DNA from 2 places in the Yersinia kristensenii genome. Region 1 is predicted to be linked to the other one. Evidence: predicted binding sites of a transcription regulator. Region 1 holds the regulator's gene; the other holds the start of a gene.

Region 1 (7,429 bases):
TGTGCTATTGATCACACAAGAGCAATGACATGATTTCCATTCACAATATGCATGAAATATTTCGCCCGCTGGCAGGAGCCAGTAACCCGCACCTGCAAACGCTGCTGCCCCGCCTGGTCAGGCGGCGGGTGCAACTGCAACCTTTTTGGCAACGGCTGGAATTGCCGGATGGGGATTTTATCGATCTAGCCTGGAGTGAAAACCCGGAACTGGCGCGCGATAAGCCCAGAGTGGTGCTATTCCACGGGCTGGAAGGGAATTTTTACAGCCCTTACGCCCATGGTTTACTGCGCGCCTGGCAAGACCGAGGATGGCTGGGTGTGGTGATGCATTTTCGCGGATGCAGTGGCGAGCCAAATCGTAAGTCACGCATTTATCACTCTGGTGAAACAGAAGATGCCCGCTTCTTTCTGCGCTGGTTGCGGGAAAGCTATGGACAGGTGCCCACCGCCGCGGTTGGCGTCTCTTTGGGGGGCAATATGTTGGCCCTCTATTTAGCTGAACAAGGGCAAGAGAGCTTATTAGAGGCAGCCGTGGTGGTTTCTGCACCACTGATGCTCGAACCTTGCGCCAATCGCATGGAGCAAGGTTTCTCGCGTGTCTATCAGCGCTATTTGTTGAATCAGCTCAAGTTAAATGCCACCCGCAAGCTGCTGCATTACCCCGGCAGCCTACCTTTGAATTTGGCTCAATTGAAAGGGCTGCGGCGAATCAAAGAGTTTGATGATGTCATAACGGCTAGAATACATGGCTTCAATGATGCGCTGGATTACTATCGGCGTTGCAGCGCCTTACCTAAGTTGTCGCAAATCACCACGCCGCTGCTGATCATTCATGCCAAAGATGACCCGTTCATGACCGCCGAGGTTATCCCCAACTTGCGCGAATTACCGGGCAATATTGATTATCAGTTAACTGAGCATGGCGGCCATGTTGGTTTTGTCGGCGGCTCATTAAAACACCCACAAATGTGGCTGGAACAACGTATTCCAGCCTGGCTTTCCCCCTATTTGGAGCAACCGTCATGATGATTCCCTGGCAGCAAGTTGATAGTGAAACGCTGGATAACCTGCTGGAAGCCTTCGTGCTACGTGAAGGCACGGATTACGGCGAGCATGAGCGGTCATTAGCACAAAAAGTCGAAGACGTGCGCCGCCAATTAGCGAGTGGTGAGGCGGTATTGGTCTGGTCAGAGTTACACGAGACTATCAATATTATGCCACGCGGTGCATTTCGGGCCGGAGCAGAAGAATTGCCATAACCCTCGCGGGATCACGACACTCATCGAGTAAAATCAGAGTGACAAGGCGGACACTTTGCCCTAAAAATAACCGCTAACGCTAAAAAACAGCCCATTTCAGCCTGTCCACTGAGGATCTAACCCCATGGAGTTACAGCTAATATGTCAACTAAACATCCGGTTATAGCCGTCACCGGCTCAAGTGGCGCAGGGACGACGACCAGCCTGGCGTTTCGCAAAATTTTTCAGCAATTGAATATTCGCGCGGCGCAAATTGAAGGCGACAGCTTCCACCGCTATACCCGACCAGAAATGGATACCGTCATCCGTAAGGCGCGGGATCAAGGCCGACATATCAGCTATTTTGGCCCAGAGGCCAATGACTTTGGTCAGTTAGAACAAAGTGTGGAGGAGTACGGCAAAAGCGGCACCGGGCGCTCACGTAAGTATTTGCACACTTATGATGAAGCCGTGCCTTATAACCAGATTCCGGGTACTTTTACCCCCTGGGAGCCACTGCCTGAACCCACCGATGTGTTGTTTTATGAAGGGTTACACGGCGGAGTTGTGACCGAACATCATGATGTGGCAAAACATGTCGATTTGCTGGTCGGCGTGGTGCCCATCGTCAACCTGGAGTGGATTCAAAAATTAGTCCGAGATACCGGTGAGCGCGGCCATTCCCGTGAAGCCGTGATGGATTCCGTGGTGCGCTCCATGGACGATTACATTAACTACATTACGCCGCAGTTCTCGCGCACCCACATTAACTTTCAGCGCGTGCCGACCGTCGATACCTCTAACCCGTTTGCCGCCAAAGCGATTCCATCACTGGACGAAAGTTTTGTCGTCATTCACTTCCGCGGTTTGGATCAGATTGATTTCCCCTACTTATTGGCAATGCTGCAAGGGTCTTTTATTTCCAATATCAATACATTGGTCGTCCCAGGCGGGAAGATGGGGCTGGCAATGGAGCTGATTATGGCACCGTTAGTGCAGCAATTGCTGGAAGGTAAAAAAATCGGTTAATCCTTCGTCCTTGAAGCCGCAGTAAAGCAATTACTGGAAAGAAAAAATAATTTGACGCTATCCCAACCCAAAGTCGTTGGGGCTGCAGGTAGGCGGCAAGCGAACTCATCCCGATGAGCTTACATAAGTAAGTGATTCGGGTGAGCGAGTGCAGCTAACAACCCTGCAGCTTCAAATACGAAGGGGTTAATTACGCGATGTCACGGATTTCAAAACTGTGGGTAATGGTCGCCGCTTTACCCAACATTAGCGAGACGGAGCAATATTTCTCTGCTGACAGCTCAACCGCGCGCTCCACAATTTTATCGGTCAAGCCCTTGCCGCTCACAATAAAATGCAGGTTAATTTGCGTAAACAGGCGCGGAGCCTCTTCCCGGCGCTGTGAAGTTAACGTCACTTCGCAATCGCGCACATCGTTACGGCCTTTTTGCAAAATAGAAACCACGTCAATGGCGCTACAGCCACCCGCTGACATTAACAACATTTCCATCGGGCTCGGCGCTTTATCTCCTGCATTCCCGTCCATTAAAACTTGATGACCTGAAGCAGACTCACCCAAAAATGTCAGCCCTTCAACCCACTTTACACGTGCCTGCATAACTCATGCTCCCGGTTAAATTTTCTCATTCAGACTACCCTTTCATTTACAAACTGGCAATGTAACCCGATGTTCATCATGCTGAAGCGATACAACACAAGACACTGGCCTCATCCTGTGCTACAAACAGAACCGAAAGTGTTGTTTCTTGAATTAAATAGAGTAGCTTCTCAATACTCAGTGAAGGGTTTCTACTCGGTACGCATCTTGGCTATACCTTTCGGCAGTTGAGCAAATTAATATGCTAAATGAAAGTGTATTTTATAAGCACGCCGTACAGGGAACTCTGAGCCCTGTTAAGTTAGGCAGCGATAACAACAGAGGATAACAGCGAATGGTTCTCGGCAAGCCACAAACAGACCCGACTCTCGAATGGTTCCTGTCTCATTGCCATATCCACAAATATCCATCGAAAAGTACGCTAATTCACCAAGGTGAAAAAGCCGAAACGCTTTACTACATCGTGAAAGGCTCCGTTGCGGTGCTGATCAAAGATGAAGAAGGTAAAGAGATGATTCTCTCCTATTTAAACCAGGGAGATTTCATCGGCGAGCTTGGATTATTTGAAGAAGGCCAAGAACGTAGTGCTTGGGTTAGGGCAAAAACTGCCTGTGAAGTGGCTGAAATTTCTTACAAAAAATTCCGTCAGCTGATTCAGGTCAATCCAGATATATTGATGCGCCTGTCTTCACAAATGGCGAATCGCTTACAGATAACCTCTGAGAAAGTGGGTAACCTCGCTTTCCTGGACGTGACTGGGCGTATTGCACAAACGCTGCTTAATCTGGCAAAACAACCGGATGCCATGACCCACCCAGATGGGATGCAGATAAAGATTACCCGCCAGGAAATTGGTCAAATAGTTGGCTGCTCCCGCGAAACTGTGGGGCGGATACTAAAAATGCTAGAAGATCAAAATCTGATCTCCGCGCATGGTAAAACGATTGTCGTTTACGGCACCCGTTAAAACCCTATAAACCGGTGCTGTTACCTCGGCACCGGTTTTCTTTTGTGTGATTAATAAATTTCTGGGGCCTATATGAATTGGCAACGGCTTATTTATCATCCTGAAGTGAATTATGCACTCCGCCAAACACTGGTTCTCTGCTTGCCGGCGGCATTGGGGTTCGCAATGGGTGAATTGCGGTTGGGGTTGATGTTCTCCCTGATACCCGCCTGTTGTAATATTGCTGCACTAGATACCCCTCATCAACATTTCTTCCGGCGGCTGATTGTCGGCGGGGCTCTCTTTACTTTCAGTAGTTTTCTGACTCAACAACTGCTGCTGTGGGATATTCCATTACCTGCGGTGATGCTTGGTTTGGCTTTAATGTTGGGTGTCAGTGGCGCTATCAGCCAGCTCAATGGCCGCCTGCTCCCCGCCGCACTTATCGCCGCTATTTTTAGCCTCAGCATGGTAGGTCGTGCGCCTATCTGGCAAGCGCCATTGATGTGTGCCGTGGGGACGCTCTGGTATGGTCTATTTACCTGGCTATGGTTCCGGTTATGTAAAGACCAGCCGATCCGTGAGCCATTGAGTCAGCTTTATCATTTGTTGGCCGATTATTGCGATGCTAAATACAGTTTGTTTGGCCAGCATGTTGAGCTAGAAAAGGCCATGCCGCCGTTGCTTGACCGGCAACAAGGTATAATGGACAAAATTAATCAGCTTTATCAGCAATTTAACCTGATAGACAATGCCACGAAAAAAGAGCGAAAACGGCTATTGAACTTGTTTCAAATGGCGCTTGATTTGCAAGAACACATCACTGCGGCAGTGAGTCAGTCAGAAAAAACGCAAGAGTTAATTGATCAAAGCCCGATAGAAACAGTTCTTAAGCGCAATATGCAGGTTATCTCGACGCAAATGCGCACCATTGCCGATGATATTCTCTATCATCACCGCGCAAAAACGCATTTCAGTGCGGGTGATGCGCTGGTCGAGCTGGAAGAGGTTGCCCAGCAGCACCCGGATAACCCCGTGGCGCAATTCTTCTATTACCATATCAGCCATGTTACCCAAATCCTGAGCGACCAACGCCCGCAGTATGATCGCGCCTTGATGTCCAACCAACCCTCTCAGCCATTTTGGCCAGCACTCGTCAGTTATTTATCGTTTAAATCCAGTGCATTGCGGGATGCTGCTCGCCTTGGTGTCACTTTGGCCGCGGGCAGTTACATCGGTAATTTGATCCATCTGCCTAAACCTTATTGGATTTTGCTTACCGTGATGCTGGTAACGCAAAATGGCTATAACGCCACTAAAATTCGGATCCATCACCGCGCCCTTGGCACCCTGATTGGGCTATTACTCGCGGCAGCTTTGCTGCATTTTCAAATGCCAGAAGGCACCACGTTAAGCATCATGTTGCTCATCACCCTGGTGGCCTATCTGGTTCAACGCAAAAACTATGGCTGGTCGGTCATTTTTAGAACCATCACTACGGTTTATATCTTGCAGTTATTGACCGGCGAAGGTGCGGACTTTTTAATCCCGCGGTTGCTCGATACCTTAATCGGCTGCGCCTTAGCCTTCGCCAGCACATTGTGGCTATGGCCACAGTGGCAAAGCGGTTTACTGCGTAAAAATGCGCATCAAACACTGGAGAATTATCAGAAAATCCTGCGCATCCTGCTGAAACCTCATCCGAATATCGAGCAACTGGCGTTTGAGCGCATCCAGGTGAACAAAGCCAGTAATGCCGTCCTCAATTCACTGAAACAAGCTATGCAGGAGCCGGGATTCAACTCAAAATATCTGGCGGACATGCGTCTGTGGGCTACCCATAGCGAACTTATTGTCGGGAATATCAATGAGATGACCATCCTGACGCGGGCTTATCCATTAGCAGAGTCGCCAGCAGAATCGGATAAACACCACATTCAACTGACGGTTAAGTTAGCGGAAGAATATTTACAGCTCTGTGAAATGGCGATTCAACAATGTCAGCAACGGCTGGAATCAGATAACAGTGAGGGGAATAACGATTTTGTTCAAATGCCAGATAGAGAGACTGATACGCAAATCTCTGAGCTTGAACGTAATTTACGGCGTATCTTGGCGCATTTGAGTGTAATGCATACCGTTTCATCCCTGGCATGGCAGCAACAGCCACACCACGGTATTTGGCGCAGCCGGAAATTGCGGGATACGGCGTCGTAAAAAAGAGAGGCAAAAAGCCTCTCCACAGGCCGTTGACAAAAATGCAGTTTACCCTTTGACCAGGCTGGCAACCGCCCTTTCTAAACGCGCCATACCTTGCTGGATATCTTCTGGCTCAATCACCAGCGAAGGCGCTAACCGCAAGACATCTGGGCCGGCATTGAGGATCATCACCCCGTTCGCTGCCGCCGCCGTCAGGAACTCCCGCGCACGACCATGATAGTGCGGTGCTAATTCAGCCCCAATCAATAGCCCCATGCCACGAATATCATCAAACACCTGATACTTATTGTTAATCTCTTGCAAAGCCTGCACAAACAGGCCGTGGCGCTGTTCAATGCCATCAAGCACCTCAGGGGTATTAATCACATCCAACGCAGCCTCTGCGACCGCACAGGCCAGTGGATTCCCCCCATAGGTGGTGCCGTGGGTTCCTACCGCCATCACCGAAGCAATTTCCTCTGTCGTCAGCATCGCGCTAACTGGGAACCCGCCGCCTAACGCTTTGGCCGTGGTGAGAATATCTGGCGTCACGCCGTAGTGCATATAGGTAAACAGCTTGCCACTGCGCCCCATACCGCTTTGCACTTCATCAAACACCAGCAGCGCTTTATGTTGGTCACACAGCGCCCGCACACCTTGCAGAAACTCTGGTGTCGCGGAAGTAATGCCCCCTTCCCCTTGAATAGGCTCCAGCACCACGGCACAAGTGTGGTCGTCCATGACCGCCTTCACCGCAGCCAGGTCATTAAACGGCACATGGATAATATCAGCCGGTTTCGGACCAAAACCGTCGGAGTACTTGGGTTGCCCGCCGACCGATACAGTAAACAGCGTGCGGCCATGGAATGCATTATGGAAAGCAATGATTTTAGTTTTATACGGGCTGTGGCGTTCAATGGCGTAATGACGGGCTAACTTAAATGCCGCCTCATTTGCCTCGCCACCTGAGTTGGCAAAAAACACGCGGTCAGCAAAGGTCGCCGCAATCAATTTTTGAGCCAAACGCAGGGCGGGTTCATTGGTGAATACATTACTGGTATGCCATAACATTTCACCTTGCTGATGCAATGCCGCCACCAGCGCCGGATGGCAATGACCGAGTGCCGTAACCGCAATTCCACCTGCAAAATCAATGTATTCCGTGCCTTGTTGATCCCACACGCGGCTCCCTTTCCCTTTTACCGGAATAAACTGCGCTGGTGCATAAACAGGCAAAATAACCTGATCGAATGTACTGCGAGTCACTGCTAATTTATCTGCCATTACACTGTCCACCCTGGTAAAACATTGAGCCGCCAATTATTGACGAGTGAAAATATAATCACAAAATATGCATAAAAAATCACAATCAAGCAAACAAAAAATTAACCAATAGGAAAAATGCAATTCAATCGCT
Region 2 (7,429 bases), 540 kb from region 1:
CAAGCGATCCAAGCCAAAAGTCTCTTCGTGACAAGCAATCTGGAATACCGAGTCCGCAGAAGTATAGAAAATCGGTTTCCCGGTTTTCATATGCTCTTCGCCCAGTTGATCAAGAATCACGGTGCCAGAAGAGTGGCAGTTACCCAAATAACCCGGCAAATTGGCGCGTTTGACCAGTTTTTCCAGCAATTCCGCTGGGAAGCTATTCTCCACATCGCTGAAATAACCCCAATCGAACAAGACCGGCACACCGGCAATTTCCCAGTGGCCCGATGGGGTGTCTTTACCGGAAGATAGCTCACTGGCATACCCATAAGCGCCAATGATTTCTGCATTCTTATCCAGCCCGACCGGGAACTTACCGGTCGATTCTTCAGCGGCTTTACCTAGCCCTAAGCGGCTCAGGTTCGGCAGCTTCAATGGGCCGCTACGGCCAACATCAGCTTCACCGCGGGCGCAGGCCTCGGCGATATGGCCCAGTGTATCGGCTCCTTCGTCGCCAAATTTCTTAGCATCAGCGCTTGCGCCAATACCAAATGAGTCTAATACCATAATAAATGTACGTTTCATCATTTTCTCCTGCATAGGTTCACACGCTGTGCGACACCTTTAAAATAGAGTATTTACTCAGTGATGCGGCGATAAACCACCGGGGTTTCTTCTGGTGCTTTGTCGCCCAGGGTGATTGCTGTCCGCACCGCATCAGCCGCCTGCTGCCAGTCATCTTCATTGTTAGCATGAATCACCGCTAATGGTTGTTGACCATCAACACGGGCACCCAGACGGGCCATATCGGTAAGGCCCACACTGTAATCAATTGGGTCAGTTGCACGACGGCGACCACCACCGAGGGAAACCACAGCCATACCTAATGCTCGGGTATCCATGGCAGTGATGATTCCTGACCGTTCAGCAAATACTGGCTTGCTCAACAGAGCAGCGGGTAAGTAACTGTCATAGCGCTCGACAAAATCGCTCGGGCCTTTTTGCGCGGCGACCATGCGCCCAAAGATTTCCGCCGCTTTGCCGTTATCCAATACGGTTTGCAGCTTAGCACGGGCATCGGCATCATCTTGCGCCAATCCACCGGACAGCAGCATCTCGACACACAGCGCCATGGTCACTTCCAGCAGACGCGGATTACGATATTCGCCAGTCAGGAAGCGCACCGCTTCGCGCACTTCGACCGCATTACCGGCACTGGAAGCCAATACTTGATTCATATCGGTCAGCAGCGCGGTAGTTTTGCACCCCGCCCCATTGGCGACACCGACAATGGCCTTGGCCAAGTCCTCAGATAACTGATAAGTCGGCATAAATGCACCCGACCCCACTTTGACATCCATCACCAGCGCATCCAGCCCTTCAGCCAGCTTTTTAGCCAGGATAGAGGCGGTAATGAGCGGAATGGAATCCACCGTGGCGGTGATATCGCGAGTCGCATAAAAACGTTTATCCGCCGGTGCCAGCGAGCTGGTTTGGCCGATGATGGCGACGCCAACATCCTGAATGATTTTGCGGAATGCACTGTCATCGGGGAAAATATCAAAACCGGGGATAGCTTCCAGTTTATCCAAAGTCCCGCCAGTGTGGCCCAAACCACGGCCCGAAATCATGGGTACATAGCCGCCGCAAGCCGCCACCATTGGGCCGAGCATCAAGGAAGTCACATCACCCACGCCGCCGGTGGAGTGTTTGTCCACAATCGGGCCATTAAGGTTTAGGCTCTTCCAGTTCAACACTGTGCCTGAATCGCGCATTGCCATAGTGAGCGCCACACGTTCTGGCATACTCATATCATGGAAATAAATGGTCATCGCCAGAGCAGCAATTTGGCCTTCAGAAACAACATTGTCGCGGATCCCATTGACGAAGAAACGAATTTCTTCTTCGCTCAGTGCCTGGCCGTCGCGTTTTTTACGGATAATTTCTTGTGCGAGAAACAAGGTATCCCCCTGCTTATGAAATAAAAGCAGCACAGCGGACAAAATAGCCCGCGGTGCATCTGCTCAGTTCAATGACTGAGATAATGATTAGTAGCCAGTGGTTTTGCTGTTGCTCTGATGACCCAAGGTCGTCAACAAGCTGCCTAACAGACTGGACGCGCCAAAACGGAAGTGGCGAGCATCAGCCCAACCTTCCCCCATCAATTGATCTGCCAACTGTAGGAATTGTGCCGCGTCTTGCGCAGTGCGCACCCCACCCGCCGGTTTGAAGCCCACGGTTTTCGCCACACCCAAGTCACGGATGGTGCGCATCATGATGCTGGCACTTTCCAGCGTGGCATTAACCGGCACTTTACCGGTGGAGGTTTTGATGAAATCTGCACCAGCTTTGATAGCAATCTCAGAAGCCTGTCGAATCAAATGCTCTTGCTTTAACTCCCCAGTTTCAATGATAACTTTCAGCAGCACATTAGCCGCGGCACAGGCGTCTTTGCACTGTTTCACTAGTTCGAAGCCGACTTTATCGTTACCCGCCATTAAGGCGCGATAAGGGAAAACCACATCCACTTCATCAGCGCCATAGGCAATCGCCGCCTGGGTTTCAGCTAACGCGATAGCAATATCATCATTGCCGTGAGGGAAATTGGTCACCGTAGCAATGCGGATTTCAGGTGTTCCCTGCTCGCGTAATGTTTTACGCGCAATAGGAATAAAGCGAGGATAAATACAGATTGCCGCAGTATTACCGGCCGGGCTTTTAGCCTGATGACACAGAGCAATCACCTTATCATCGGTATCGTCGTCATTCAGGGTGGTTAAATCCATTAAAATCAGCGCGCGTTTGGCATAATCATTGAGATTCGCGCAGGCGGTTAAATCGGTCATAAAACTCTCCAACACTATTTCAGCCCCGGCACTTTGCCAAGACTGAGCATTTATTTATGAGCCACATGGTTCCAGCTCAATACGTTGGCGAGCGGACTTGGTTCCTTGAAGATAGCCCCATGGGAAAACCCTTAGGTAGCAATTGAGATCCATCTCACCGCACTAACTTGTCGCTCTATTTGAACACGTTATCAGCACATGAGATGTGTTCGGATTCACATTAATCAAGAGTAACTTGTAACGAACTGAGATTATATGTGATTAAAATCACAAAATAACCTGATTTATAGCTTACTGACATTAATATGCCCACTTGCATCAAGAATAGCTTATGGGCAGGAATACGCCTGATTATGAGCCATCTCATCAAGATGGCTCATGGGCAAAATTACAAGGCCAGGAAGAAGCCGGCGATGGTGGCACTCATCAAATTCGACAGAGTCCCTGCGGCCACCGCTTTCAAGCCAAAACGCGCGATATCATGGCGGCGGTTCGGGGCCATGCTACCTAACCCGCCCAACAAGATGGCGACCGAGGACAAGTTGGCAAAACCACACAATGCAAAGGAGATAATGGCTTTGGTATGGTCAGAAAGCACCTGCAAACCGGCCGCGCGCACCAGCTCTTCCGCCTGTAGATACTGACCGAAATTCATAAATGCCACGAATTCGTTCACGATAATCTTTTGGCCGATAAATGAGCCAGCGACCATAGCTTCACTCCACGGAACCCCGATCAGATAGGCAATCGGCGAGAAGACCCAGCCCAGAATTAGTTCCAGAGAGAGTTGCGGATAATCGAACCAGCCACCAATCCCGCCGAGAATACCATTTAGTAATGCAATCAATGCAATAAAGGCCAGTAACATCGCCCCGACATTCAGCGCCAGTTGCAGACCAGAAGCCGCGCCAGACGCCGCAGCATCAATGATGTTCGCCGGGCGATCATCTTCAGCAATCAAGGTGGCAGCATCCACATTATCGTGAGTTTTCTCAGTCTCCGGCACCATCAGTTTGGCAAAAAGTAACCCACCGGGGGCGGCCATAAAGGAGGCGGCAATCAGATATTCTAAGGGTACGCCCATTTGCGCATAACCGGCTAACACCGAACCGGCAACCGAAGCCAAACCACCACACATTACGGCGAACAATTCGGATTGGGTCATGGTGGCAATATAGGGACGCACCACTAATGGAGCTTCAGTTTGCCCAACAAAAATATTGGCGGTCGCGGAGAGGGATTCAGTACGCGAAGTCCCCAATAGCTTTTGTAAGCCGCCGCCTAATACCTTAATCACCAACTGCATTACGCCGATATAATATAAGACGGCAATTAATGAGGAGAAAAATACAATGACGGGTAATACTCGCAGGGCGAATACAAAACCACCGCCGCCGAAGACTTCAAACATTTTGTCGGAAACCAAACCGCCAAACATAAATGAAATCCCGTGATTGCCGTAAGCAATAACATTCGCCACACCTTCAGACATACCACCCAGGATGCGACGGCCTACCGGTACATATAAAATCAGTGCGCCAATACCCACCTGAAGAATAAATGCCCCAACTACAGTGCGGATATTAATCGCCCTAAAATTACTTGAAAGAAGCACGGCTATTAATATCAGTACTGCCATTCCGACTAAACTCATGAGCATGCCGATAATCCTGTTAATGATTTGTATTGAAATAATGTGGCGTGGATTATACCGGCATGATCTGGCGTTCAAACAATCTCTGTCACAAATAAACACAACTAAAAGTAACCGTAAGGTAATTAACGTGATGGAAATCACATTAAAATAATAAATAAAGCATAGTTCGCTAACTATTAGTGCGGTTTACTCGGTGAAATAAAAATTTAGCGTGCGGATTTATCGACTGGCGGCAATTGAAATAAGCGCTGACTGTTGTGCAAAAGGTGAGTAGCAATCTCTTCGGGTGCTTCTTGGCGTAACTCGCACAATGCAGCGAACACATTAGCCGCTCGCTCTGGCCGATTAGGTTGTCCCTGAAAACCGGCGAGTGGCATATCCGGCGCGTCCGTCTCCAGCAATAACGCAGATAGCGGTAACTCAGCCATGACATTTCGCGTTTTCTGCGCCCGTTCATAAGTGATGGTTCCGCCCACACCAATGTAATAACCCAAGCGAATAAATGCCTGCGCCTGCACTAAGCTGCCCGCAAAACCGTGTACCACCCCTGCACGTGGCAAAGCTGCTTTACGCAATGCTGCGGCCAGTTGATCATGCGAACGGCGCGAATGCAAAATAACCGGGAGATCATACTGCCTGGCGAGCTTCAACTGGGCGTTTAAAAATGCCAATTGGCGGGGTAATTGCGGCTCATCCATATAGAGATCCAAGCCAATTTCCCCCACCGCGACCAGTTTTTCTGTTTTATCCGCCAGCGCTGCGGCTAAAGCGGCTAAATCAGCTTCCTGATGCTGCGCAATATATAACGGATGTAGGCCCAGTGCCGCAAATAGTGGCGGATAGTGAGCTGCCAAATCGAGAATACGCGGGAAATAATTCGCACTGACGGCAGGCACAATAATTTGCCTGACATTGGCTTGCGCGGCACTCATTAAGCTGGCTGTTTCTGCGCCGCTGAAGGGCGGAAAATCAAAATGACAGTGTGTATCGATAAAATAGTGCGTATCGATAACATTAGGCACTTGCCCACTAATCAATGCCATTACGCGCTATCACCTTTGGTTTTCGCCGCTTCTGGCGGCAAGATAACCTCCGCTTGCAGCGACTTCTTTTTGCTCTGTGTCGTGGTCGGAATAATCAGCCCACTGCCCGCCACTGTCATCTGCGGCGGAAGAGAGTGATGCGTGATTTTCGCAGCATCAGGCGGCGCGATGATATCCGGCGATTGAGTGATATCAAATGAATAATCATCATTATCAATCAAGTCGGCCATATCATCTGGTTGGTTAATATCTTGCGGCTGGATCATCCGGCGAGAAAGAGAAATCGAGGTTTTCTCACCGTTGCTCTCCGACTGCTCCAATTGATCCCGAGGCAGCAGCCAGTGCCCGACTGTTGCCAGAAAATAACGGCCACAACGACGCCCTAAATGATAATCACGATTCAGAGCCGCAATCCGGCTACCCAGAGCATTACTGGCCAGCGGTTTAGGCGGAAAAATCTCGAAAATGCGCAAGTCACCTGGTGGCTTTTCAATAAATTGCTGAATACGATGATAACTCTGCTCATGCTGCTGCATAATTCGCACCAGTTGCTGCAAGCTGCTTTCACTCAGCCAATGCTCCATCCGCTTCATCCATTGCGGCGTATAATAAGCTTGCGAAGGGACAGTGCGGATGACCACGATCGTATCGGCTCCACGACGATAAGCTTCCTCCACCGGAATAGCATCACTAATACCGCCATCCTGGTAACTAACACCATCTAAATCAACCCCTTGGCGATATAGACCCGGAATGGCACTGGAGGCTTTAATTGCCGGTAACCAGCTTTCTCGCGTGGGGGATATATAGGTAGGTTCGAAATCATCACTGCGACAAGCGCACATAAGAAACTCACGGCCCTCACGGAGATGCTGTTCAGCTTGATCCATCGCCAGCGGTAACTGCTGGGAGGTAATATCCACTAGCCAGTCGAGATCAATTAAGTGCCCACCACGAACAAAGCGCAATGGATTGAAGAAATTAGCGGTGGTAGTGTAACGGGTAATCACGCGACGCGCGTAGCCGGGTTGACCGCAGATAAAAGCAGAGAGATTTTGCGCGCCAGCGGAGGTGCCAATCATGAGATCAAAAGGGTTAAAGCGGGCGCGCTGGAATTCATCCAGCACACCGGCTGTAAAAATTCCCCGCTGCCCGCCGCCCTCGCAAACCAACGCCATTTTACCGGGTTGGTATGGTTTATAGGCGAGGGGCTCAATATTACCGAGCGTGATAGGTATTCTGTATCCCACCATCCATCCTTAATTCCGTTACAGCAGATGTTGAGAATACCTCTTCTTACCGGTGCTGTAACCCTCGCACCTGTCTAAAGACGCTTACGTCCTGTAAACAGACTGATAAGGAATAGAATAATACCGACGACAAAAACAACTTTTGCGGCCCAGGCTGCTGTACCGGCTAGCCCACCAAAACCTAGTGCTGCCGCGATTAACGCAATAACCAGAAATATAATGCCCCAGCGAAACATAAGCTTCTCCTTCCCGTTTAAAAAAATGACTTTATACCCGTCATACTTCAAGCTACAGGTGTGTTAGCTGCACTCGTTACTCGGCCCGTCCATGGGCCTCGCCTCTGCGAGGCCGCTGCAAACAGCGTTCAAATCTACTCCCGGCAGATTTGTCACCCGAATCACTTACCAATGTAAGCTCATCGGGAGTCACTCGTTTGCCGCCTTCCTGCAACTCGAATGATTTAAGGTATGTAAACTCGCGTTCAAAAATCACTCTTTAACCCTTCTGCCTATTTAACAGTAGCGTATTTGGCAGAAGTCGTATTATTTGGATTTATTGGATGAGTTATTTAGCTGACAAACTTATTAAGTTAAGCGGTATTTCGTGGGTTATATTGCGGCCCCACGAAACACCCATCAGCTTGATAAC

The links. Region 1 encodes CRP, which controls carbon source genes, mostly activating them, when cyclic AMP is high. Its sites were predicted from a motif close to ATGTGANNNNNNTCACAT; they were not measured.
Positions count from the first base shown of each region.
Region 2: the regulator CRP is predicted to act here: its motif matches at 4,614-4,631, upstream of DX162_RS03025 (NupC/NupG family nucleoside CNT transporter).

Region 1 covers NZ_UHIY01000001.1:1,188,495-1,195,923, forward strand. The annotation lists gene DX162_RS05645 (hydrolase) at 48-1,028, shown strand; gene DX162_RS05650 (YheU family protein) at 1,025-1,261, shown strand; gene DX162_RS05655 (phosphoribulokinase) at 1,403-2,269, shown strand; gene DX162_RS05660 (OsmC family protein) at 2,460-2,867, opposite strand; gene crp (cAMP-activated global transcriptional regulator CRP) at 3,202-3,834, shown strand; gene DX162_RS05670 (YccS/YhfK family putative transporter) at 3,907-6,030, shown strand; gene argD (bifunctional acetylornithine/succinyldiaminopimelate transaminase) at 6,079-7,296, opposite strand; gene DX162_RS05680 (aminodeoxychorismate synthase component II) at 7,429-7,429, opposite strand, start outside.
Region 2 covers NZ_UHIY01000001.1:649,617-657,045, forward strand. The annotation lists gene deoB (phosphopentomutase) at 1-570, opposite strand, end outside; gene deoA (thymidine phosphorylase) at 624-1,946, opposite strand; gene deoC (deoxyribose-phosphate aldolase) at 2,034-2,831, opposite strand; gene DX162_RS03025 (NupC/NupG family nucleoside CNT transporter) at 3,220-4,491, opposite strand; gene DX162_RS03030 (TatD family hydrolase) at 4,695-5,531, opposite strand; gene DX162_RS03035 (patatin-like phospholipase family protein) at 5,531-6,784, opposite strand; gene DX162_RS03040 (DUF1328 domain-containing protein) at 6,856-7,017, opposite strand.